3 regions of the Pseudoduganella sp. R-34 genome follow, and region 3 is predicted to be linked to each of the others. Evidence: predicted binding sites of a transcription regulator. Region 3 holds the regulator's gene; each other region holds the start of a gene.
The links. Region 3 encodes FNR, which switches genes on or off when oxygen is low (the NO sensors DNR and NnrR bind a similar motif). Its sites were predicted from a motif close to TTGATNNNNATCAA; they were not measured.

Region 1 (7,779 bases), 2.5 Mb from region 3:
CCTTGCCCGCCTCGTTCGGGATGAAGGCGATCACCTTGCCCGATACTACCAGCGCATGGCCGGCCGACATGGCCACAACGCTGATCGCGGTGCCGGCAACCATCGAGACGCCTTCCAGCGCCTTGCCGCTGAACTGCAAGGTAGCCTTGCTGCCGTCGCCTACCGCTTTGACCACGACCAACACGCTTTCGCCGACCGTCTCGACGGAATCGACTACCGGCGAGTTGCCGGTCATCATTGTCACCACGGATCCCGCCACGACAACCACGGCGGACAGGCCGCCGAGGCTCAGGGCTTGCGAACCATTCACCGCCTGGCTGCTGGCGCAAGCGACAGCAAGCAAGGCAGCGATCAGGGTGCGTTTCATTTTTTGCTCCACAGGTTAAAGGAGCGGCCATCTTGCTGCGTTGCCAGGGGCAGGGCAATTGCTTTGCGCACTGTAGCGCCGCGCCATGCTGGTGGTATCATATTGCGATACTTTATTGCAGGAAATTCAAGCATGTCCAACGTCATCCGCCTGGTCGACGCGCTCAAACGCCAGCTCAAGGCGCGCGGCATCACTTACGCCGCCCTGGGGCAGAAGATCGGTCTTTCCGAACCCAGCATCAAGCGCATGTTCGCAGCCCGCAATTTCACGCTCGACCGGCTGGAGCAGGTATTGGCTGTGCTGGAGATGGACTTTGCCGAACTGGCGCAAGCCAGCGCCGATACGCCGCATTTGATCTCGCAACTCACCTACGCGCAGGAGAAAGAAATCATCAGCGACACCAAGCTGCTGGTGGTGGCCGTGCTGGCGCTGAACCAGGTGCCAATCGAAGAAGTGGTGAAGAACTACAAGATCAGCGCCGCCGAAGCGACGGCCTGCCTGCTAAGGCTCGACAAGATCGGCTTCCTGATGCTCAAGCCGAACAACAAGGTGAAGCTGCTGGTGGCGCGCACTTTCAGCTGGCTGCCGAATGGCCCGATCCAGGGCTTCTTCCGCGACGAAGCGTACAGCGATTATTTCGATAGCCGCTTCGACGGCCATCATGAGGTGCAGCGGCTGGTGAGCGTGATGTTGTCGCAGCAATCGACACGTGCCTTGCTGGATCGCTTGAAGCAGGTGGCGGACGAGTTCTCGCTGCAGCACCAGGATGATGCGCGGCTGCCGTGGGAACAGCGCCGCGCGGTGACCATCATGCTGGCAGCGCGCCCGTGGATACCGAAGGCATTCCGGGCGCTGCTGCGATAGTTTAGAAACGGCGCAGGGAGCGCAGGACAGGCTGCAGCACGTCCGCACCCAGCTTGGCGGAACGGGCGCCGTTCCAGCCAACCAGTTCGTCCGGATCGTTGGCGTTGTCCTTGAACGGCAGTTCCAGGGTCAGCGACAGGCAGCCGAACAGGTGGGTGATGTGCGGCGAACCCATGGTCAACACTTCCGGGGTGTATGGCGAATCAGGATAGCCATGCTCGGACTGGAAGTCCGGCGACGCCAGCTTGAAGTCGGCGATGAACTTGTCCTGGGCGGCCTTCTGCTCCCTGGTGAAGTTCGGCAGGGCATCGCTGCCGGCCACGAAGACGTAAGGCAGGCCTTCGTCGCCGTGCACGTCCAGGAACAAGTCGCAGCCGATTTCCTTCATTTTCTCCTTGACCAAGAAGACTTCCGGCGAGCGCTCCATGGTCGGCTCGTTCCACTCGCGGTTCAGGTTCGCGCCGGCGGCGTTGGTGCGCAGGTTGCCGCGCACGGAGCCGTCCGGGTTCATGTTCGGCACGATGTAGAAGCAGGCATCCTGCAGGCATTGGCGGGCATATGGATTGGCGGCGTCGAGCAGGGCTTCGACCATGCCTTCCACGAACCATTCAGCCATGGTCTCTCCAGGGTGCTGGCGCGCGATGACCCACACCTTCTTTTCGGCTGCCTGGTCGCCGATCACCAGCATGTTCATGTCGCGGCCTTCCACGGTGCTGCCCAGGTCGACCAGTTCGGCCAGCGGGTGCAGTTGCGCGGAGTCCAGCAGGGACAGGTGGCGCTCCCACGAATACGGCTCGAAGTAAGCGTAGTAGATGGAATCGTGTTCCGGCGCGTGCTCGATGGTCATCACTTCGCCATCGAAGGAAGTCGGGACGCGGAACCAGTTGTCGCGGTCGTAGGACGCAACGGCGTTATAGCCCTTCCAGCCCTCGGCATAGGCAGCCTTGCCGGCATTCAGGAAACGGATGGTCAGCGGCACGGCCTGCGCGCCCTGCACACGGAAATAGAACCACTGGATGATGTCCGCATGCGAGTCCTTGCGGATATTGACATCGATATCGCCAGCGGAGGTAACGCTGACCACATCGATGGCGCCAGCGTCGAACTGGCTGCTGATCTTGATAGACATTGTGTGTCCTGTCGGAAAAATGAAGCGCCGTCGCGCGAAGCCCGACATGATACACCGAATGAAAGTCGGGGTCAGGTCTGGCAATCCGCCATTTTGGCGGATTGCCAGACCTGACCCCGACTTTCATCCTGTCAGCCAGGCCCCAGCCGCCAGGTCGTCCGGCAGCTTCATTCCCCAGCGCTGCTCGTATTGGGCCCTGCCCGGCAAACCAGGGGTAAGGACAACAGCAGGCTGGCAATCCCGATAGGCCGGACCATCCTACCTCCACGGTGATCAAGCTGATGATAGCAGGCCGCCGAAGCGCTGGTGGAAGCTGGTTTCGGGTTGCGGGGCGCTTGGATCTTCGCGTTGCAGGGCGGCGAGAATGTGCCTTTCGGCAGGGCCGGAAAGCTGGCGATAGAGCTGGCTGGCCAGTTCGTAGGCGCGGGCGCCGGGCCAGGGCTCGGGCAGCAGTTCGATTGGCAGTTGCGGGTCGTGCAGCTGTACGCGCCGGTAGGCGTGGATCAGCAAAGTGCGCAGCACGAAGGCTTGCTCGGGATCGATTTCGCCTGCCTCGGCCAGCAGGCCGGGCACGGTGCTGAAGTTGGCGACGAACTTCTCATAGCCGGCGGCCACTTCGCTCAGGTCCCAGCCTTCGGCCACCATCTCGCCCAGCGGCCGTGCGCGCAGGCCGGGCACTTCGCTGGCCTGTACCACATATACCTTCTGCAGCAGTCCAAGGCGCGACAGCAGGGCTTCCAGCGCCTCCACATCGCCGGCGGGATGGCCGGCGATGCCGGGCGCGATCACGCTGTAGCCTTCCCATAACAGCTCCTTGCGCAACTGGCTGCGCGCCGGGGCGTCGAGGCCATCGGCGGCCAGCACCAGGGTCCACTGGCCGTTCCAGTGCACATTCAGCGGCGCGTAGATGCGACGAAAGGCGCGGCTGAAGCGGCGCATGGCGTCGGGCGTGATGGCATAGCTGCTGCGGCGGCCGTCGCGCTGGGCGCCCAGCCAGCCTTCCTGCGCCAGGCGGAATACGGAGGTGCGCAGCAGGCGGTCGTTGACGCCGAAGGGAGCCAGCAGTTCGATCAAGCTGCCCGTCCACACCATGCCCCCGTGCGGGACGATGGCGTCGCCGAAGATGGTCATCACCAGCGATTTGGAGCGCGGCGGGTCGCTGGCCAGGAATTCTTCGATCCAGCCATTGATTTTCTGGTTTTTTTGCATAGACCGATTTTATACACTGTCATTGATCTAGATACAGAATTTTTAAATGACACACAAAATTCGTTTGCAAAGCAGTTTTTGTATCGTATTATGAAGCTATCCCGAACAAGGAGGCCCTCCTTATGTACGCACAAATGGTGGAAACTGGCCTGAAAAAGGTCCAGACCGCAGAAGATATGGACGCGCAGGAGCGCGAATTCCAGGCGCGCATCGACGCCGGCATCAAGATCGAGCCAAAGGACTGGATGCCGGAGGCTTACCGCAAGACCCTGATCCGCCAGATTTCCCAGCATGCCCACTCCGAAATTGTTGGACAGTTACCTGAGGGTAACTGGGTGACCCGTGCCCCGACCCTGAAACGCAAATCCATCCTGCTGGCCAAGATCCAGGACGAAGCCGGTCATGGCCTTTACCTGTACAGCGCCGCCGAAACCCTGGGCGTGTCGCGCGACGAATTGCTGGCGGCCCTGCACAGCGGCAAAGCCAAGTACTCGTCCATCTTCAATTACCCGACGCTGAGCTGGGCCGACATGGGCGCCATCGGCTGGCTGGTGGACGGCTCGGCCATCATCAACCAGATCCCGCTGTGCCGCTGCTCTTATGGCCCGTATTCGCGCGCCATGATCCGCGTCTGCAAGGAAGAGTCCTTCCACGCCCGCCAGGGCTACGACATCATGATGTCGCTGGCCAAAGGCACGCCGGAGCAGAAGGCGATGGCGCAGGATGCATTGAACCGCTGGTGGTGGCCGTCGCTGATGATGTTCGGCCCGTCCGACGCGGCCTCAGTCAACAGCGCGCAATCGAGCGCCTGGCGCATCAAGCTGTTCTCCAACGACGAACTGCGCCAGCGCATGGTCGACCAGACCGTGCCGCAAGCAGAATTCCTGGGCCTGACCATCCCCGACCCTGACCTGAAATGGAACGAGGAGCGCGGCTCCTACGACTTCGGCGAAATCGATTGGGAAGAATTCCACCAGGTCCTGAAGGGCAACGGCCCTTGCAACCGCGAGCGCCTGCGCACCCGCGTCAAGGCTTATGAAGACGGCGCATGGTTCCGCGACGCGCTGGTGGCGTACGCCGACAAACACAATAAGGAGCAGGCTGCGGCCTGAGAGGAGACAAGATGAGCAAAGAATGGCCACTGTGGGAAGTCTTCATTCGCAGCCAGCACGGCCTGGCGCACAAGCATGTGGGCAGCCTGCATGCTCCCGATGCGGAGATGGCAATCAACAACGCGCGCGACGTCTACACGCGCCGCAACGAAGGCGTGAGCATCTGGGTGGTGCGCGCTTCCGATATCGTTGCCAGCGCACCGGCCGACAAGGGCCCGCTGTTCGAGCCTTCCAACAGCAAGGTGTACCGCCACCCGACCTTCTTCCCGATGCCGGAAGAAGTGAAGAACCTGTAAGGCTTCCTGCTATGGATAACAAGGTCAATTACCTGCTGCGCCTGGGCGACAACGCCATGGTGCTGAGCCAGCGCCTGTGCGAATTGTGCGGCAAGGGCCCGGCGCTGGAAGAGGACATGGCGCTGTCGAACGTGTCGCTGGACCTGCTGGGCCAGACCCGCATGTGGTACACCTACGCCGCAGAACTGGAAGGCGCGGGCCGCGACGAGGACAAGCTGGCTTACCTGCGCGACGCGCATGACTACAAGAACGTGCTGCTGGTCGAGCAGCCGAACGGCAACTATGCACACACCCTGGTGCGCCAGTTCTTCTTCGATACCTGGCATTACTTCCTGATCGGCGCGCTGACCAAGAGCAGCGACCCGCGCATCGCGGAGATCGCCGAGAAGTCGCTGAAGGAAGTGACCTATCACCTGCGCCGCAGCGGCGACCTGATTGTGCGCCTGGGCGACGGCACCGACGTGTCGCACCAGTTCACGCAGACGGCGATTGACGAACTGTGGATGTACACCGGCGAGGTGTTCAACTACGACGCGGTGGATGAAGCCATGGTTGCGGAAGGCGTTGCGCCCCCGGCTGCCATGCTGCGCGAGCAGTGGCTGTCGCACGTGTCGGATATCCTCGGAGAAGCGACGCTGGCCATGCCAGCGGCCGACGCCTGGATGCAGAAGGGCGGCAAGCAAGGCCGCCATACCGAACACCTGGGCTACCTGCTGGCGGAGATGCAGTTCCTGCAGCGCGCTTACCCGGGTTCGGAGTGGTGATGGACGCAGCGCGTGTCTGGACGCTGCTGGAGCAGGTCTCCGATCCGGAAATCCCTGTGATCTCCGTAGTGGACCTCGGCATCGTGCGTGATGTGCAGGTCACCGGGGCATCGTCCTGCGCGGTCACGATCACGCCGACTTACTCGGGCTGCCCGGCCATGCAAGTGATCGCCGACGCGGTGCAAGGCGCGTTGCACGATGCGGGCATCAGGCAGGTCGACATCATCACCCGCCTGTCGCCCGCCTGGACGACCGACTGGATGAGCGATTCGGGCAAGGCCAAGCTGAAAGGCTACGGCATCGCGCCGCCGGCACAGCGCGTGGTCGACATCAGCGGCCTGCGCGCCCCGCGCCCCTCCGCCGCGCCGTTGGATCCGCTGAAGGCCGGAGTTGCCCGCGGCGCTGTGCCGGCGCCGAAAGTCGTTTGCCCGCACTGCGGCTCCAGCCACACCGAAATCACCAGCCAGTTCGGCTCCACGCCCTGCAAGGCGCTGTACAAGTGCCTCGATTGCCGCGAGCCCTTTGACTACTTCAAGTGCCACTGACACCATGAGCAAATTCTATCCACTGTCCGTCGCCAAGGTGCAGCAGGAGACCCGCGACTGCATCGCCGTCACCTTCGCCGTGCCTGCCGAACTGCAGGAAAGCTTCAAATACCAGCAAGGCCAGCACCTGACCCTGCGCACGAACATCAATAACGAGGACGTGCGCCGCTCGTATTCGATCTGCTCCGCCGTGCAGGACGGCGCGCTGCGCGTGGCGATCAAGCGCACGCCGGGCGGCATGTTCTCGACCTGGGCCAACGAAGCGCTGAAGCCCGGTGCGACCATCGAAGTGATGCCGCCCATGGGCCACTTCAACGTGCCGCTGGATGCGGGGCAGAGCAGGAGTTACCTGGCTTTTGCGGCAGGCAGCGGCATTACGCCTATCCTGTCGATCATCAAAACTACCCTGATGACCGAGCCGACCAGCCGATTTACCCTGTTCTACGGCAATCGCGCTTCCTCGTCCGTGATCTTCAAGACGGAACTGATGGAGCTGAAGGATGCCTATCTTGAACGACTGAACATTGTCTATGTGATGTCGCGCGAGCAGCAGGATATTGAGCTGTTCAACGGCCGCATCACAAAGGAAAAAACCGAGCAGTTCCTGCAGCACTGGATCGACATCAAGGACTACGACACCGCCTTCATCTGCGGACCGGAAGACATGATGCTTGGTGTCTCCGCTGCCCTGCAGGAGGCTGGCATGCCAAAGTCGAACATCAAGATTGAGCTGTTCGCTGCAAGCATTCCAAAGCACCAGCACAAGCCGCGCGTGCAGGCCGATGCAGCACCGCACCTGACGGAAGTCACCGTGATCATGGACGGGAATGCGGCTTCGTTCACCATGGAGAAGGACAAGGAGTCGATCCTGGATGCCGGTTTGCGTGCGGGTCTCGATATGCGTTACTCCTGCAAAGGCGGCGTATGCTCTACCTGCCGCTGCAAGATGGTGGAAGGCAAAGTCGACATGGACGTCAACTACGCGCTGGAAGACTACGAGATTGCACGTGGCTTTGTATTGAGCTGCCAGGCGTTTCCGGTCACTGATAAAGTGATTATTGATTTCGATCAGGCTGAATAAAACCGGAGAACCGGTGTCAGACCCGCAGGGTCCGACACCCGGCCCGCGACCGCCGCGTATCAGTGTCTGACCCTGCGGGTCTGACACTGGTTTACCTGGTTTAAAAAGGAGACATGAATTGAGCTACGAGAACATCAAGTTTGAAATCGCAGAAGGCGTCGCCACCCTGACCCTGAACCGCCCTGATAAGCTGAACAGCTTCACCCAGGCCATGCACCTGGAAGTACGCGAAGCCCTGTCCCAGCTGCGCGCCGACAAATCCGTGCGCGTGCTGGTGCTGACCGGCGCCGGCCGCGGCTTCTGCGCCGGGCAGGACCTGGGCGACCGCGCAGTCGCACCAGGCGGCGCAGCCGTGGACCTCGGCGAATCCGTCGAAAAATTCTACGCCCCACTGGTGCTGGCGCTGCGCGAA
Region 2 (7,779 bases), 3.3 Mb from region 3:
TTGCAATGCTGGTCCATTGGTCGTGCGGCAGGCCTTCCTGTTCGCTGAATACGCGGATGTCTTTCCCGCTGGCCTGGCAGAGCGATTCCTTGCATGCCATCCACAGCGTGCCTTTTTCGTCGACGTGGACGCTGCGGACCGACTTCAGCTCGGCGTGCGCCTGCAGCGCGGCGGCGTCGAAATACTGGCGGATGCTGGTGCGGTCGCCCTTCGCGGCCAAGACGAACAGGTCGCCCTCGCTTGCCAGCAGCGTTTCGCCGGCAGGGCTTTCGGCCATGGGTTGGAGCGGCCATACGGACAGCTTCTTGCCTTCCCATAGCACGGGAACCAGGCGGCCCTGCTGCAGCCGGTACAGGCTTGCGTGATTGCCGACCCATAGCGCGCCGGACGAGCTGCTGTGCAGGGCGGTGACGAAGGTGTCGTCCATTCCCTGCGTGCTGCCGTAACGGCGGAATTCCGCGCCGTTGTAGCGGAACAGGCCATTCTCGGTGCCTACCCACAGGTAGCCGCTGGCATCCTGGGCCAGTGCCGTGAGCGAAAGGTTGCCGAGGCCTTCGCTTTGTCCGAAGTGTTGCAAGGAGATGTGCTGGGCGCCGGCGCCACATGTGGTCAGCGCCAACGCCGCAGCCAGCAGGCTATGGGCCAGTTTGAATCGCATTTTTATTTTTTCTGGGCGGCGAAGTACGCTGCCAATATTTCCAATTGTTCGTCAGTGTACCCTTTGGCGAGCTGGGTCATGATGGTGGCGGGGCGTTTGCCGGATTTGAAGTCCCTCAGCGCAGCCAGCAGCTGGTCCTTGGGCTGGCCGGCCAGCGGCGGCAGCGCATTGCCTTGCGTGGCGCCGTTGGTGCCATGGCAGCCGGTGCAGCTGGCTGCGAGGCGGGCGCCGTTCGGGACCGCTTCTGCTGCGGCGGCGGGAAGCGTGGCGGACAGCGCGAGCATCAGTGCGGCGATTGTCTTCATGGGCGGACTCCTGGGGTTTCTAGTGGCATGCCCTGGGCGCGCAGGGCAAGGTAGGCTTCGAGGTCTACCAGGTCGGGGGCGCCGTAAGGAGGGACTTCGGCTCGCACGCCGCTCATGCAGTTGCGCAGGCGGCGTTGCAGGCTTCCTGCGCCTTGCCATTCCAGCCGGTAGATGGGATAGGCGTTGGCGTGGCCTTGGGGGATGGGTGCGCCGGCCAGGCGTTTGCCGGCGTTGTTGTCGTGGCATTGGGCGCAGCTCAGGTTCAGCTGGCCGATGCGGGTGGTGAAGAGTTTTTGGCCGCGTTCGGCGGCTTGCCTGGTTTCCTTGTCGGCTGCGGGCGTCACAGGCATGCCGCGGCTTTGCAGGGCGATGTAGGTTTCCAGGGCCAGCAGGTCGGGTGATTCTGGCTTCAGCGGGGCGGCCTTCAGGGCGCCGGTGCGGCATTGGTTGACCTGGCCGGATAACGTGATTACTTTGCCGGCTGATTGGCTGAAGCGGGGGAATTTTGCGGCTGCGCCGCGCATGCTGGACTTGGCGTCGGTGTGGCAGGTGGCGCAGGATTTGCCGTTGCCGCCGATGGGGGCGCTACGCCAGAGCGCTTCGCCGTTGGCGACCCAGAGCATGGCGGGGTTTTGGGTGTCGTCGGCTTGCATCGCTTGCGTGGCGGGGGACATGTAGTCGCGGCCGGATTTGCGCTCTAAAACCGGTAAACCAGGGTCAGACCCGGAGGGTCTGACCCTGTCTGCGCTGGCGGCTGTGGTGACGGCTAGCGCCAGTAGCAGTGCGAACGTTGGCTTCATGGTTGCACCTGCAGCTGCCTGGTTTCGGTTTGTGCGAAACTGTTGTCGCCGGTCCAGGTGAATTCGAGCGGGCCGCTGGTGGTTGCCTTGATGAAGAAGGCTATATACGGGTTGGCGCTCATGGCGGGATGCAGCTCGGCGCTGATGACCTGCTTGCCGTTGTAGCGGCATTCGAATTTGCGGATGATGTCGCGCGGGAGGGGCTTGCCGTCGGGGCCGGGGCGGAAGCCGGTCTCCATCGTGTGGGCGATCAGGGCGCGTACTTCGATTATCTCGCCGGGCCTGGCGCTGGCGGGCATGTGGATCAGGGCGCTGGCCATGTCAGATGGGCTCCCCTTCTACGCAGGCCGCCAGGGCGACGATCACGTCGACCGTCTGCTGCCACCATTGGCCGTCGCTGGTGCGGGCCAGGGCGGTGAGCGTCTGGCTGGTGGCGAGGCGGATGCGGGTGCTGATTTCCGGCGTGCCGGCCAGGGCCGTCAGCTTGAATCTCGCGACGTCGGGGAGCGGGTTCTTTTCGTTGAAGATGGCGATGTCGGTGACGTGGGCTTGCTCGGTCATCGGGCTGTCGACCCTTACCGTGATGGGGACTGCGTTGCCGTTGTCGATCAGTTGGGCGATGTCGATCTGCACGCGGCCGCGCTGGATGCTGGCGTTGCTGGTGTAGGCGGCGATGGCGGCTGTCATCTCGGCGGGCGTCGCTTGGGCGGGGCGGACTAGCGCCAGTAGCGGCAACGCGGCGAGGAGTTGGCGGCGGGTGGTCATTTCTTTTCTGCGGCCTTGAGCGTGACGAGGTAGGCGACGACGTCTTCGATTTGCTGCGTTGTGAGGATGGTCTTGTCGCGGTATGTCGGCGCTACGCGTGTCAAGCCCGTGGTTTTGGCGTACGAGGGCATGATGGTGCTGGGGTTGACGGCACTGTTGTCTGCGATTCGCTGGCGGAGCTCGGCCCTGGTGTAGCGGTCGCCGACGCCGGCGAGGTCGGGGGCCAGGTTGCCTTGGAAGCGTTCCTCGGGGATGGGGGCGCTGTGGCAGAGGAGGCAGAGGCCTTGCTGGCGGTTGGCGACGATGGCGCGGCCAGCTTCTGCGTTGCCTTCCTGGGCTTGGGCGGTGTTGAGCGTCAACAGGGCTGCAAGCAAAAACCGGTAAACCTGGGTCAGACCCAAGGGTCTGACCCAGTCTGCTCGCGGGCCGCGGACTGGCGGCATTTCTTTATGCCTTTTTCAGGCTGTGGTTCTTTAGCGGGAGGTCGCGGATGCGCTTGCCTGTGGCGGCGAAGATGGCGTTCAACACTGCGGGGGCGGCGACGGCGATCGTCGGCTCGCCTACGCCTCCCCAGAAGCCGCCGCTTGGCATGACGACCGTTTCGACTTTCGGCATTTCATCCATCTTCAGCACGTTGTAGGTGTCGAAGTTGGTTTGCTCTGCTGCGCCGTCCTTGATCGTGATCTCGCCGTAGAGCGCTGCGCTCAGGCCGTAGACGAAGCTGCCTTCCACTTGCGCTTCGATCTGCTGCGGGTTCACGGCGTGGCCCGGGTCGGTGGCGGCGACGATGCGGTGGATCTTCAGCTTGCCGTCCTTGCTGACCGAGACTTCCGCCACGGCGGCGACGTAGCTGCCGAAGCCCATGGTTTGCGCGATGCCGCGGTAGATGCCTTTCTTCGGCGGCTTGGACCAGCCGGCTTTTTCGGCCACCGCGTTCAGGACTGCCAGGTGCTTCGGGCTGTCCTTCATCAGCTTGCGGCGCAGGGCCAGCGGGTCCTGCTTCGTGGCGTGCGCGATTTCGTCGAGGAAGCATTCGACGTAGATCGTGTTCTGGTTCAGGTTCACGCCGCGCCAGAAGCCTGGCGGCACGGCGGGGTTGCGCATGGCGTGGTCGATCAGCAGGTTCGGGATGGTGTAGCCGAACGAGGCTTCCGGGCCGGGCGGGTTCAGGCCCTGGAAGACTGCAGGGTCCTTGCCGTCCTTGACGTTCTGCGGGAACAGCGCGGCGAGGATCGATTGGCCGGCGATGCGCATGTGCAGCGACGTTACCTCGCCTTTGGCGTCCAGGCCTGCGGTCAGCTTGCACTGCGTGACCGGGTGGTAGCGGCCGTGCTGCATGTCTTCTTCGCGGGTCCAGATCAATTTGATCGGCGTGCCCGGCATTTCCCTGGCGATCTTCACGACCTGGGTTACCCAGTCGTGCGTGGCGCCGCGCCGTCCGAAACCGCCGCCGAGATGCAGCTTGGTCACGTCGCATTTGGACTGCGGCAGGCCGGCTGCCTCGCTGGTCGCGGCCAAGGCGGCTTCGCCGTTCTGCGTCGGGGTCCAGACGTCGCAACGCTCCGGCGTCCACACGGCGGTGGCGTTCATCACCTCCATGGTGGCGTGGTTCTGGTGGGGGTAGCTGTAGACGGCTTCGATCTTGCGGTGGGCGCGGGCCAGGGCGGCCTTGGCGTCGCCGTTGCTGTTGCCGACTGCCGCTTCCGGTGCATCCAGGCCGGCCTTGATCCAGGCGGCGGTGTCCTTGCTGTTCATGCCGGCATTGGGGCCCTTGTCCCATTCAATCGGCAGGGCGTCCAGGGCGCTGCGGGCGCGCCACCAGGTGTCGGCCACGACGGCCACGGCGCTGTCGCCTACCTGCAGCACTTTCTTCACGCCGGGCTTGCCGGCAATGGCGGCGGCGTCGAAGCTTCTTACCTTGCCGCCGAAGACCGGACAGTCCTTGATCGCTGCGTTCAGCATGCCGGGCAGCTTGAAATCCATGCCGTAGACCTGTTTGCCGGTGGTCTTGTCGACCGTGTCCAGGCGCGCCAGGCGCTTGCCGGCCAGCTTCCAGTCTTTCGGGTCTTTCAGCTTGATGTCGGCAGCGGCGGGCGCCTGCAGCTTGCCTGCTGCGTCGGCGACCTTGCCGTAGGTGAGCGTGCGGCCGGACGGCGTGTGGGTGATCACGCTTTTCGCGGCCGCGCATTCAGCGGCTGGCACGCCCCACTGGGCGGCGGCGGCCTGCACCAGCATCATGCGGGCTGCGGCGCCGCCCTTGCGGACGTATTCATGCGATTCGCGCACGCCGCGGCTGCCGCCGGTGGAGAAGCTGCCCCAGACGCGATTGCGCGCCAGCTGGCGGCCGGGCGACGGGTATTCGGTGGTGACCTTGCTCCAGTCGCCATCCAGTTCTTCCACCACCAGTTGCGCCAGGCCGGTCAGCGTGCCCTGGCCCATCTCGGAACGGGCGATGCGGACCACGATGGTGTCGTCCGGCTTGACCACGACCCAGGCGTTGATCTCGGGCGCATCCGGTGCCGCGGCGGCCTGCGCCTGCTGCGCTTCTGCGAACGGGATATGGAAGCCGAACATCAGGCCTGCGGTGGCGCCCAGCGAGCGGCCGAGGAAGCTGCGACGGGAATGAGAAACTGCGGCGCTCATGCTTTGCTCCCTTCCACGATGTCCAGGCCTGCGGTCTTCACGTCGCCGCCCCTGGCGATCACGTGGATGGCCTTGCGCACGCGGTTATAGGTGCCGCAGCGGCAGATATTGGTCATCGCTGCGTCGATATCGGCGTCGGTCGGGTTCTTCTTCTGCTTCAGCAGCGCGGCGGCGGCCATGATCATGCCGGACTGGCAGAAGCCGCATTGCGGCACGTCCAGCGCGGCCCAGGCCTTTTGCACGGGATGGCTGCCGTCCAGGCTCAGGCCTTCGATGGTGACGATCTTCTGCTCGGCCGTCACGGTGGAGACAGGGCGCACGCAGCTGCGCGTCGGTTCGCCGTCAATGTGCACGGTGCAGGCGCCGCATTGCGCCACGCCGCAGCCGTATTTGGTACCGGTGAGTCCCAGCTGTTCGCGGATCACCCACAACAGGGGCGTATCTTCTTCGGCCTCGAACTCGCGTACCTGGCCATTGACGTGCAATTTCATTTCCTGCCTCCGGGGATAGGGTGGGATGTGAATTCGCGAATCTTACTCTCGTTTTAGCTAACTTGTGTTCGTTCGGGCAATTTTGACTTAGGTCAAAGATTTTGCTGCGTCGCATCAATAGACTTTTACTTACCGAATATCAATGACCACATGAAAGAGGTAGTGAAATGAAGAAAGCGATTTTGGCAGCTGTCCTGGGTAGCGTGGCGTTTGGTGCAATGGCACAGGAAACGCCTTGGCAAGTGCGCGCACGTGCCGTGCACATCAACCCCGCAGACAAGTCCGACCCGATTGCCGGCGTGGGCCCATCCGACCTGATCACCGTCAGCAGCAAGACCATTCCGGAAGTGGATATTTCCTACTTCTTCACCCCGAATATCTCCGCCGAGCTGGTGCTGACCTATCCGCAGAAGCACACCGTGTATGTGGCTGGCGAATCCGCCGGCACGTTCAAGCACCTGCCGCCGACCCTGCTGGCGCAGTACCACTTCACCCCATCCTCGCAGCTCAGCCCTTACCTGGGCGTGGGCGTGAACTGGACCACCTTCTCCAAGAACAAGATCCTGGACGGCCAGGGCAGCCTGGAACACGACAGCTTCGGCCTGGCCCTGCAGGCTGGCGTGGACTACAAGCTGGACAAGAACTGGTCGCTCAACCTGGACATCAAGAAAGTGCAGATCCGCAGCGACGTGCTGCTTGCCGGCACCAAGGTCAGCAAGGTCAAGGTTGACCCGGTCATGTTCGGCGTGGGCGTAGGCTACCGCTTCTGACGGCTGGCACCTAGTTGCTGAACAAGCCGCCCTGCACTTCCGCGCGCAGCTCCTGGGCCAGCGCGCGGCGGCGCGGGTCGGTGGCGAAGTAGCCGATATCGACTGCGACGCCATTCGATTCAAGGTGAATCAGGTCGCCGTAGCGGGCGGGCATCTGCAGCCGGAGGAAGTAGAGTTCGAGCTGCGTCACGCTCATTTTGCCGGCGGAGACCTGCTCCACCAGCAGCTTGCCGTTGGCGAGCACGATGTGTTCATAGTCCGTGGCATGGCGGGCGAAGTAAAGGAAGGCGGCCGCCACGGCCGTCATCTCCAGCACGGTGAACAACAGCACCTGCCACATGCCCATGATCACAAAGCCGGTGGCAACCGCAAACGAGAGCAGGCACATCAGGGCATAAGCCATCCCCATCTGCTGGGGCGACAATGAGCAATTGCGCCGCAGTAGCCATTCCCTGCGTTCCCTGAGCAAGTCCCGGTTCATGGGGACATTCTAGGCACAACTCGCTGGCAAAGGCAAAATGTCCTTGGTGCTTCCCGTGCCCGGCGTGGGCTTTTCGTCGGCGCGCGGCAACGTGAAGATGAAGGTGGCGCCTTCGTTCGGCTTGCTGCGGGCCGAGAGCGTGCCGCCGTGGGCTTCGGCCAGCTGGCGCGAGATGTAGAGGCCCAGGCCCAGGCCGGCCGGCATGCCTTCCATCTTTCCGCGTTCGAAGGGTTCGAAGATTTTCGGCAGCACTTCCTCGGGGATGCCGACGCCCTGGTCGATCACCTCGATACGGGCGTTCTGGCTGTCGGCATGCAGGCGCACGTCGACCGGCTTTCCGCCGCCGTAGCGCAGGGCGTTGTTAATCAGGTTGACGATGACCTGCTCCACGCGGAACTCGTCCCAGCACCCGGCCACGGGCTGCACGATCGACAGGCGCAGTTCGCTGTGCATGTCGGCGGCTTGGTGCGACAGGTCGCCGACGATGCGCTGCAGCAGCGCCTCCAGGTCGACGCGGGCCGGGCGGATCGACAGCTTGCCGGCGCGGATGCGCGATACGTCGAGCATATCGTCGATCAGGCGCACCATGGCGTGGATCTGGCGCATGTCGCGCGCCACCATGCGTTCCAGCTGCTCCGGCGCGAAGTGGTCCATGTTGCCGCGTTCGAGCTGCAGCTTGCGCATCTGCGCTTCCAGGTACAGGGTGTTGAGCGGCGTGCGCAGCTCGTGCGCCACCATGGACATGAACTGGTCGCGCATTTCCAGCGCGCGTTGCAGTTCCTGCTGCACGGCGTTCAGCTCGCGCACCGTGGCCTCGCGCTGTTCGACGATCTGCCGCACTTCCTGCTTTTGGCGGAACAGGTCGA
Region 3 (7,779 bases):
CGGCGAGTTCCTGGCATGCCAGGCAAGTCGCGGCCCCAGGCTGGGCCTGCATGCGCCCCGCGGAGATCGCGCCCCCGCAGTGCAGGCACTGGCCAAAGGTCCCGGCCTGCAAACGCTCCAGCGCAGCATCGATCGCAGCCACTTCGGCGGAGTCGCGGCCAGCCAGCACCTCGCGCCGCTGGCGCAGGACGGCAGTCCAACGGTCAATTTCTTCAGGTAGCATGGCTAGTCTCCACTTTTGGGGCACTTTAACGGGCATCTTGCGCCGCGTCACCTGTGCCGCTTGACCTAAGTCAAGTTTGACCGACTTATTCTTGAGGACCCGCATTTGGCCTCTTGCCCCAAGGGACGCTACAATCTTAGGATGACAGGATTTGACCACCGACAGGACCAGGCTTTGACACATTCAACGATTGCGGAACGCAGCCTGCAATGGCTGCTGGCGTCGGCGACGGACGCGATGCTGATCATCGACAACGAAGGCCAACTGATCTTGGTCAACCCGGCGCTGGAAAACCTGTTTGGCTATGAGCCGGGCGAACTGCAAGGCAAGTCGCTGGAATCGCTGATTCCGGAACGCTTCCGCCACGGCCACGTTGGCCTGCGCAGCAGCTATTTCGAACGCCCGCATCCGCGCGCCATGGGGGCCGGATTCGAACTGTTCGCCACCCGCAAGGACGGCACCGAGTTCCCGGTCGAGGTGAGCCTGTCGCCCCTGCAGGACAATGGCACCCAGCCGATGGTGATGGCGACCATCCACGATATCAGCGCCCGCAAGAAGGCCGAACACGCGCTGCAGGAAAGCGAAGCGCGCATGCGCGCGATCTTCGAAACGGCGGTCGATGCGATCATCACGATCGACGAGCACGGCATCATCGAACGGGTCAACCCGGCCGCAGAGCGCATGTTCGGCTATCCGGAATCGGAAGTCCTGGGCCGCAACGTCAAGATCCTGATGCCGGCGCCGCACCGCGAAGCGCACGACGGCTACCTGCAGCATTACATGACCACCGGCGAAAAGCGCATCATCGGCAAGGGCCGTGAGGTGCAGGGCCTGCGCCGCGACGGCAGTATTTTCCCGATGGACCTGGCCGTCACGGAAATGTGGCTGGGCGGGCGCCGCATGTTCACTGGACTGGTGCGCGACATCACCGAGCGCAAGCACGCCGAAGAAAAGGCGCAGCAACTGCTGCAGGAGCTCACCAGCGCCAACGAAGAACTGACCAACTTTGCCTACGTCGTATCGCACGACCTGAAAGCGCCGCTGCGCGGCATCGGCTCGCTGGCCGACTGGCTGGCGCATGATTACGCTGACAAGTTCAATGAAGAAGGCAAGGAGCACATGCGGCTCCTGATCAACCGGGTCCACCGCATGGGTGCCCTGATCGACGGCATCCTGCAGTATTCGCGCGTGGGCCGCATCAAGGAAGCCGTGGTGCCGGTGCAGCTCGACCAGCTGGTGGCCGAAGTGGTTGACCTGCTGGCAGTTCCGGCGCATATCAAGGTTACCGTGATGCCCGGCATGCCGACAGTTGCCGGCGAACCGACCCGCATCCAGCAGTTGTTCCACAACCTGGTGTCCAACGCGGTCAAGTACATGGACAAGCCGGAAGGCGAAATCGAAGTGGGCTGGGCCGACGAAGGCAGCCAGTGGCGCTTCCACGTTCGCGACAACGGCCCCGGCATCGCGGAGCGTCATTTTGAACGGATTTTCCAGCTGTTCCAGACGCTGGCGCCGCGCGACCGGGTTGAAAGCACGGGTGTCGGCCTGGCGCTGGTGAAAAAAATTGTGGAAATGTACCAGGGCAGGGTGTGGCTGGAGTCCGAGCTGGGCAAGGGCACGACCTTCTATTTCACCCTGCCAAAGAAAAGAAAGAATAACGCATGAATAATACGAGCAAGCCGATCCTGCTGGTGGAGGACGACCAGGTCGACGTGATGACCATCCTGCGCGCGCTGAAGGAAGTCCATGTCAGCAACCGTGTCGTGGCGACGGAAAACGGCGAGGCCGCGCTGGAATACCTGCGCGAGCCGGGCAACGAACAGCCATGCATCATCCTGCTGGACCTGAACATGCCGATCATGAACGGCATCGAGTTCCTGCAGAACGTCAAGCAGGACCCGCTGCTGCGCCGCATCCCGGTCATCGTCCTGACCACGTCGGAAGAACAGCAGGACAAGATGCGCAGCTTCGACCTGGGCGTCGCCGGCTACATGACCAAGCCGGTGGACTACCGCCAGTTCGTGGAGGTGGTCCGCTCCATCAACCTGTACTGGACCATCAGCGAGCTGCCATGAACAGGGTAAGGGTCCTTATCGTCGAAGACGATATCGTTGACCGTATCGCCTGCCGCCGCGCCTTTGCGCAGGCGCCGGGCTTCAACTGCGAATTGCTGGAAGCGGAAAGCGGCCAGGAAGGCCTGGATATCGCCTTGCGCGAAGAGCCCGACTGCATCCTGCTCGATTATCACTTGCCCGACCTGACCGGGCTTGAATTCCTAGCCCGCCTTGCGGCAGACCGCGGCGAGCCTCAGCCAAATATCCCGGTGATGATGCTGACCGGCGCCGACAGTGCCACCGTGGCGGCAGAAGCGATGCGCCGCGGCGCGCGCGACTACCTGGTGAAGGACAGCGACGGCCGCTACCTCGACTTCCTGGCTGGTGCCATCGACCGCCTGCTGCGCGAGCAGCGCCTGATCGACGAGAAACAACTGGCTGAACAGGTGCTGCGGCAGTCGCAGAAAGAGCTGCGTGAACTGGCCGCGTACCAGGAAAAACTGAAGGAACACGAACGCACCCGCATCGCCCAGGAAATCCATGATGAACTGGGCGGCCTGCTGACCGGCATCAAGGCCTATATCTCGGTCGCCATCGAGCGCGGCGGCGAGCAATCGGACCCACTGTTGAAGGATGCGGCCAAGCTGGCGCAAGATGCGATAGAGACCGTGCGCCGCGTGATTACCGACCTGCGTCCAAGCGTGTTGGACCAGCTGGGCATCTGGCCTGCGCTGGAATGGTATGCGGAACAGGTGGCGCAGCGCAGCGGCTTGCAATGCACCTGCAATATCACGCCGGAGGCGCAGGCGCTGGAGCTCGATGCGGAGCGCAGCACCATGTTGTTCCGCGTCGCGCAGGAAGCGCTGACCAACGTGGTGCGCCATGCCGAAGCGAGCGAGGCGCGCGTCATCGTGGACATTGACGGCGAAAACGTGGTGCTGCGGGTGGAAGACAATGGCAAGGGTATCGAGAGTGCCGGCTTGTCCGACCGCGAATCCTGGGGCTTGTTCGGCATGCACGAGCGCACGCGCCGCTTTGCCGGCGAACTGAATATCAGCGGCAAGGCCGGGCAGGGCACTACGCTGCAGCTGCGCCTGCCTTTGGAGGACAAGAATGGGTGACAGGATCACCGTTTTGCTGGTCGACGACCATGCGATTGCACGCAACGGCGTGCGCCTCATGCTGGGCACTGCGCCCGACATCAGCGTGGAGGGCGAGGCCGGCAACGCCGTGGAAGCGATGCAGCGCGTGGCCGAGCGCAGTTTCGACGTGGCACTGGTGGACATCAAGATGCCGGGCAAGAATGGCCTGGACCTGTTGAAGACCCTGCGCAGCGAATGCCCGCGCATGGCGGTGCTGGTGCTGAGCACCTATTCCGAGGAAATTTACGCGGTGCGCGCGCTGAAATCGGGCGCCTCCGGCTACCTGACCAAGGATGCGCCGACGGCGACCCTGATCGAGGCCGTGCGCAAGGCTGCCTCGGGCGGCAAGCACGTCAGCCCGGCGTTGCTTGAAAAACTGGCAACCCTGGTCGGCGGCGGCGCGAGCGGCGACCACGAAGAGCTTTCCAACCGCGAACTGGAAGTCTTCAAGCTGATTGCCCAGGGCGAGTCCCTGGTGCGCATAGGGGAAAAACTACACCTCAGTCCTAACACTGTGACAACCTATCGCAGCCGCATCCTCGAGAAAATGGGCATGTCCACGAATGCTGAGCTGACCCGCTATGCCCTCGAGCACGGGCTGATCTGAGCGGCTGTAGGGGAACCACTACAGCAACTACACAGGATGCTTGATACCGGGAAATGACGCCGGGCGCAATACTGCTTCCATCGAAAACAAGGAGCAGCAAAATGAGCCCGGTCATCCCAATCACCCCTGCAAACGCCACCAAATCCTGCGCACCAGTCGCAGCCAAATGCTCGCTGTGCAGCTTCAACCGCCTTTGCCTGCCACAGGGCCTGGCCGACGAAGATGTTGCTCGCCTTGACCAGATCATTTCCCGCCGCCGCCGCGTGAACCGCGACGAGCCGCTGTACAAGACCGGCGACAGCTTCCACAGCCTGTATGCCGTGCGCTTCGGCCACTTCAAGACCGTGCAGGTGAACCAGCGCGGCGAACAGACGATTGGCGGTTTCCACATGGCCGGCGACCTGCTGGGCATGGAAGCCATCGGCAATGGCCAGCATTCCTGCAACGCCGTGGCGCTGGAGGACAGTGAAGTCTGCGAGATCCCCTTCAACCGCCTGCAAGAGCTGGTGATGCAGATTCCTGGCCTGCTGCAGCAGTTCCACCGCACCATGAGCCGCGAAATCCAGCGCGAGCAGTCGGTGATGCTGTTCCTGAGTCATATGCGTGCCGAACAGCGGCTGGCCATGTTCCTGCTGAACCTCGCCGGCCGTTACGCCCAGCGCGGCTACTCTTCGACCAGCTTCCAGTTGCGCATGTCGCGTGAAGATATCGGCGGCTACCTGGGCCTGACCGTGGAAAGCGTCAGCCGCCAGCTGGCCCGCCTGCGCCAGGATGGCTCGATCGTCCTGAGCAACCGCGATCTGCGGATTACCGACCGCGCCAGGCTCGAGGCCATGTCGTCCGGCGGCATGGCGCAGGAACTCGCCGTCGCCTGACCGGCTTACCAGTTTTCTCACCTGTAGGGGGTGTATGGGGCAGCTCTTGCTGCCCCTTTTTTATTGCGCGAACACTTCTTTGGCGGCCATCAGGCCGTTGAGCGCGGCCGGAAAGCCGGCGTAGACGGCCATCTGCATGATGGTCTCCACGATCTCTTCGCGGCTGACGCCGACGTTGAGGGCGGCGTGGATGTGCACCTTGAGCTGGGGCGCAGCGTTGCCCATGGCGGTCAGCGCGGCCACCACAGCGATCTCGCGTGATTTCAGGTCAAGCCCCGGGCGCGAATAGATGTCGCCAAAGGGGAATTCGATCAGGTAGCGGGCGAAATCGGGCGCAATATCTTCCAGGCTTTGCACGACGCGGTCGCCGGCCTGGCCGTCGACTTCACGCAGTTTTGCGAGCCCGCGCTCGTAGCGGCTTTCGGTGTTCATTGGCATGTGCTCCATCGGTGGTTGGATTCGACGCCAGGGACTGCTCCAGTGAGCGGTAATACTCGATCTTGGCCTGCAATGATGCTGCAGATTGTTGCATCGCCTCGATTTCGGCGAGCACGTCCTGCATATGCTCTTCTAGCATCCGGCGCCGTTCAGGCACCGTCGAGTCCCCAGCGCCGCGAAGTTTTGCGAATGACTGCATTTTGCCGATTGGCATATGGGTCGTTCGCAGACGCAGCAGGAATTCGATCCAGGCAAGGTCCGAGGCCGCGTAACGCCGCTGGCCGCCCGCCGCACGATTGACCGGGGCAATCAGCCCGATGCGCTCGTAATAGCGGAGGGTGTAGGCCGTGAGGCCGGTACGTTTGGCGACTTCGTCAATGCTCAGGTGCGATTCCATGGGGTGATCGTAAAAGTTAGAGTGCACTCTAAGTCAAGCACTTTATTACTCTAACCGGGAAGCCGCAACTGCGAGCGCAAGGTCCATGGTGTTGATGTGGGCTTCGAGCCAGTCCGGCAGCGTGCGGATGATGTCGCGTGCCGTGGCTTCCTCGTCGTCCTTCAGCAGGCGCAGGGTGCGGGCGACCTTTTCCAGCAAGTAGCCATGGGCTGCGCGGTGGGCCTGGGCAGCCGGGTAGGCAATGCGCTCCATCAGGCTGTTTTCTTCGCGCAGGTGTTCCATGAATTCAGTTGCCAGGTCGCGGCAGGCTGCGTCAAAGGCGGGACGGGGCAGGCTTTCCATGGCGTCGAGCATGTCGAAGACGATGCGGTGCGACTGGTCGAGAACGGGAATGCCCAATGCGAGGTCCGGCCCGAAGACGATGGAATCCATGGGGTTCTCCAGTAGTGTCGAACCGCAATTGTGCCGCTGGAAAAAATTCGGGCACATGATCCATGTCAATTTTCACTTTTGACCTAAAGCGCGGCAAGCCTCGGCCTTCAGGCCGAGGTCAAGAGCGCGGACGCCGACGGCGTCCAACTGAACGCGCCTGTTCCAGGTGCTGTATATAATTACAGTATTATGCGCTTGCAAGCCTTCCAGTTTGAGCTGATTCCCAGTGAGCAGCAGCGTAGGTCGCTGCAGTGTTTTGCTGGCGCCTGCCGGTTCGTGTTTAACAAAGGGCTGGAAGTGCAGAAAAGGCGCTTCAAAGGCGGCGACAAATATCTGAGTTACCCCGCTCTGTGCAGGTTGCTGACAACGTGGCGCCACGATCCGGACACCCCTTGGCTGAAGGAAGCGCCAACCCATCCCCTGCAACAGGCGCTGAAGAACCTGGATCGCGCTTTTGCCAATTTTTTCGCCAAGCGGGCGGGTTTCCCGTGCTTTAAAAAGAAGGGCAGGCGAGAAAGTTTCCATTATCCCGATCCCCAGCAAATCAAACTCGAACAGGGCAACAATCGCCTGTTCCTGCCCAAGTTGGGTTGGCTGCGTTACCGCAACAGCCGCCCAGTGCTTGGTACCGTCCGCAACATTACCGTTAGCCTTCGTGCAGGGCACTGGTCGGTATCGATCCAGACGGAACGCATGGACGAGCCGGTCACGGCCATTGGCAGCCCGGTTGGTATCGACATGGGCATCGTGCGCTTTGCAACGCTATCGGACGGCGGGCATCTGGAACCGATCAATAGTTTCCGACGGCATGAAATCGCGCTGCGCAAGGCGCAGCAGTCAATGGCCCGCAAGGTCAAATACAGCCGGAACTGGAGCAAGGCGAAAGCACGTGTCCAGCGTGTCCATGCGCGCATTGTCAATGTGCGCCGTGATTACCTGCATAAAGCCACAACAACGATTTGCAATAATCACGCGGTCGTGGTGGTGGAAGAGCTGCGGGTACGCAATATGACGAAGTCTGCGGCGGGAACTTGCGCAGCCCCTGGCAAGCATGTGCGTGCCAAGGCCGGCCTGAACAAGGCCATACTCGACCAGGGGTGGTTCGAGTTCCGGCGACAGTTGGCATATAAACTGGCATGGAGAGGTGGCGAGCTGATAGCAGTGCCGCCACATCATACGAGCCAGACTTGCCTCGCTTGTGGCGTTGTGTCGCCGGAGAATCGGCGTACGCAAGCGGTGTTCAGTTGCATTGGGTGCGGCTACGAAAACCACGCCGACGTGGTCGGCGCAATCAATATATTGCGTCGCGGGGCGGCAATGATGTGTAGCGAAGGGCGGGACGACGCCCGGTTCGCCTGTGTTGTGAATGGCGCAGTGAGGCCGTCATCAGCAGGAACCCACCTTTGCGCTTAAAACGGCCTGCGTGCCGGCGATAGTGCAGAAGGAATCCCCTTCCTTTCCGCGTAAGCGGTGGCCGCAGGCCAAGGTAGGGGAGGAAGTCAAAAAGTCTATGAAAGCGCGCAAGGGCGGCGGAACCAGCCGGCGCCCTGGGTAGTAGAGGAAAGGGCCCGTAAAGGATTGCCACCAGGGTTCCAGCACCGCTTCCAGGGC

Region 1: paaX (phenylacetic acid degradation operon negative regulatory protein PaaX) is a predicted target of FNR. The motif match lies at 3,592-3,605, and genes of this name have one in related genera.
Region 2: ACN9MW_RS00210 (OmpW/AlkL family protein) is a predicted target of FNR. The motif match lies at 5,745-5,758, and genes of this name have one in related genera.

Annotation. Positions count from the first base shown of each region.
Region 1 is NZ_CP184572.1:6,089,680-6,097,458, reverse strand. It holds gene ACN9MW_RS28005 (hypothetical protein) at 1-367, opposite strand, end outside; gene ACN9MW_RS28000 (helix-turn-helix domain-containing protein) at 500-1,231, shown strand; gene ACN9MW_RS27995 (M14 family metallopeptidase) at 1,233-2,360, opposite strand; gene paaX (phenylacetic acid degradation operon negative regulatory protein PaaX) at 2,634-3,569, opposite strand; gene paaA (1,2-phenylacetyl-CoA epoxidase subunit PaaA) at 3,692-4,681, shown strand; gene paaB (1,2-phenylacetyl-CoA epoxidase subunit PaaB) at 4,693-4,977, shown strand; gene paaC (1,2-phenylacetyl-CoA epoxidase subunit PaaC) at 4,989-5,741, shown strand; gene paaD (1,2-phenylacetyl-CoA epoxidase subunit PaaD) at 5,741-6,286, shown strand; gene paaE (1,2-phenylacetyl-CoA epoxidase subunit PaaE) at 6,291-7,367, shown strand; gene paaG (2-(1,2-epoxy-1,2-dihydrophenyl)acetyl-CoA isomerase PaaG) at 7,486-7,779, shown strand, end outside.
Region 2 is NZ_CP184572.1:33,405-41,183, forward strand. It holds gene ACN9MW_RS00170 (diguanylate cyclase) at 1-658, opposite strand, end outside; gene ACN9MW_RS00175 (c-type cytochrome) at 661-963, opposite strand; gene soxA (sulfur oxidation c-type cytochrome SoxA) at 960-1,637, opposite strand; gene soxZ (thiosulfate oxidation carrier complex protein SoxZ) at 1,760-2,083, opposite strand; gene ACN9MW_RS00190 (SoxY-related AACIE arm protein) at 2,085-2,528, opposite strand; gene soxX (sulfur oxidation c-type cytochrome SoxX) at 2,525-2,929, opposite strand; gene ACN9MW_RS00200 (molybdopterin cofactor-binding domain-containing protein) at 2,976-5,171, opposite strand; gene ACN9MW_RS00205 ((2Fe-2S)-binding protein) at 5,168-5,662, opposite strand; gene ACN9MW_RS00210 (OmpW/AlkL family protein) at 5,830-6,432, shown strand; gene ACN9MW_RS00215 (DUF2244 domain-containing protein) at 6,443-6,835, opposite strand; gene ACN9MW_RS00220 (hybrid sensor histidine kinase/response regulator) at 6,923-7,779, opposite strand, start outside.
Region 3 is NZ_CP184572.1:3,547,405-3,555,183, forward strand. It holds gene ACN9MW_RS16320 (TraR/DksA family transcriptional regulator) at 1-223, opposite strand, end outside; gene ACN9MW_RS16325 (sensor histidine kinase) at 398-1,888, shown strand; gene ACN9MW_RS16330 (response regulator) at 1,885-2,298, shown strand; gene ACN9MW_RS16335 (response regulator) at 2,295-3,398, shown strand; gene ACN9MW_RS16340 (response regulator) at 3,391-4,026, shown strand; gene fnr (fumarate/nitrate reduction transcriptional regulator Fnr) at 4,128-4,901, shown strand; gene ACN9MW_RS16350 (carboxymuconolactone decarboxylase family protein) at 4,962-5,333, opposite strand; gene ACN9MW_RS16355 (MerR family transcriptional regulator) at 5,287-5,736, opposite strand; gene ACN9MW_RS16360 (bacteriohemerythrin) at 5,782-6,168, opposite strand; gene ACN9MW_RS16365 (RNA-guided endonuclease InsQ/TnpB family protein) at 6,355-7,581, shown strand; gene ACN9MW_RS16370 (LysR family transcriptional regulator) at 7,555-7,779, opposite strand, start outside.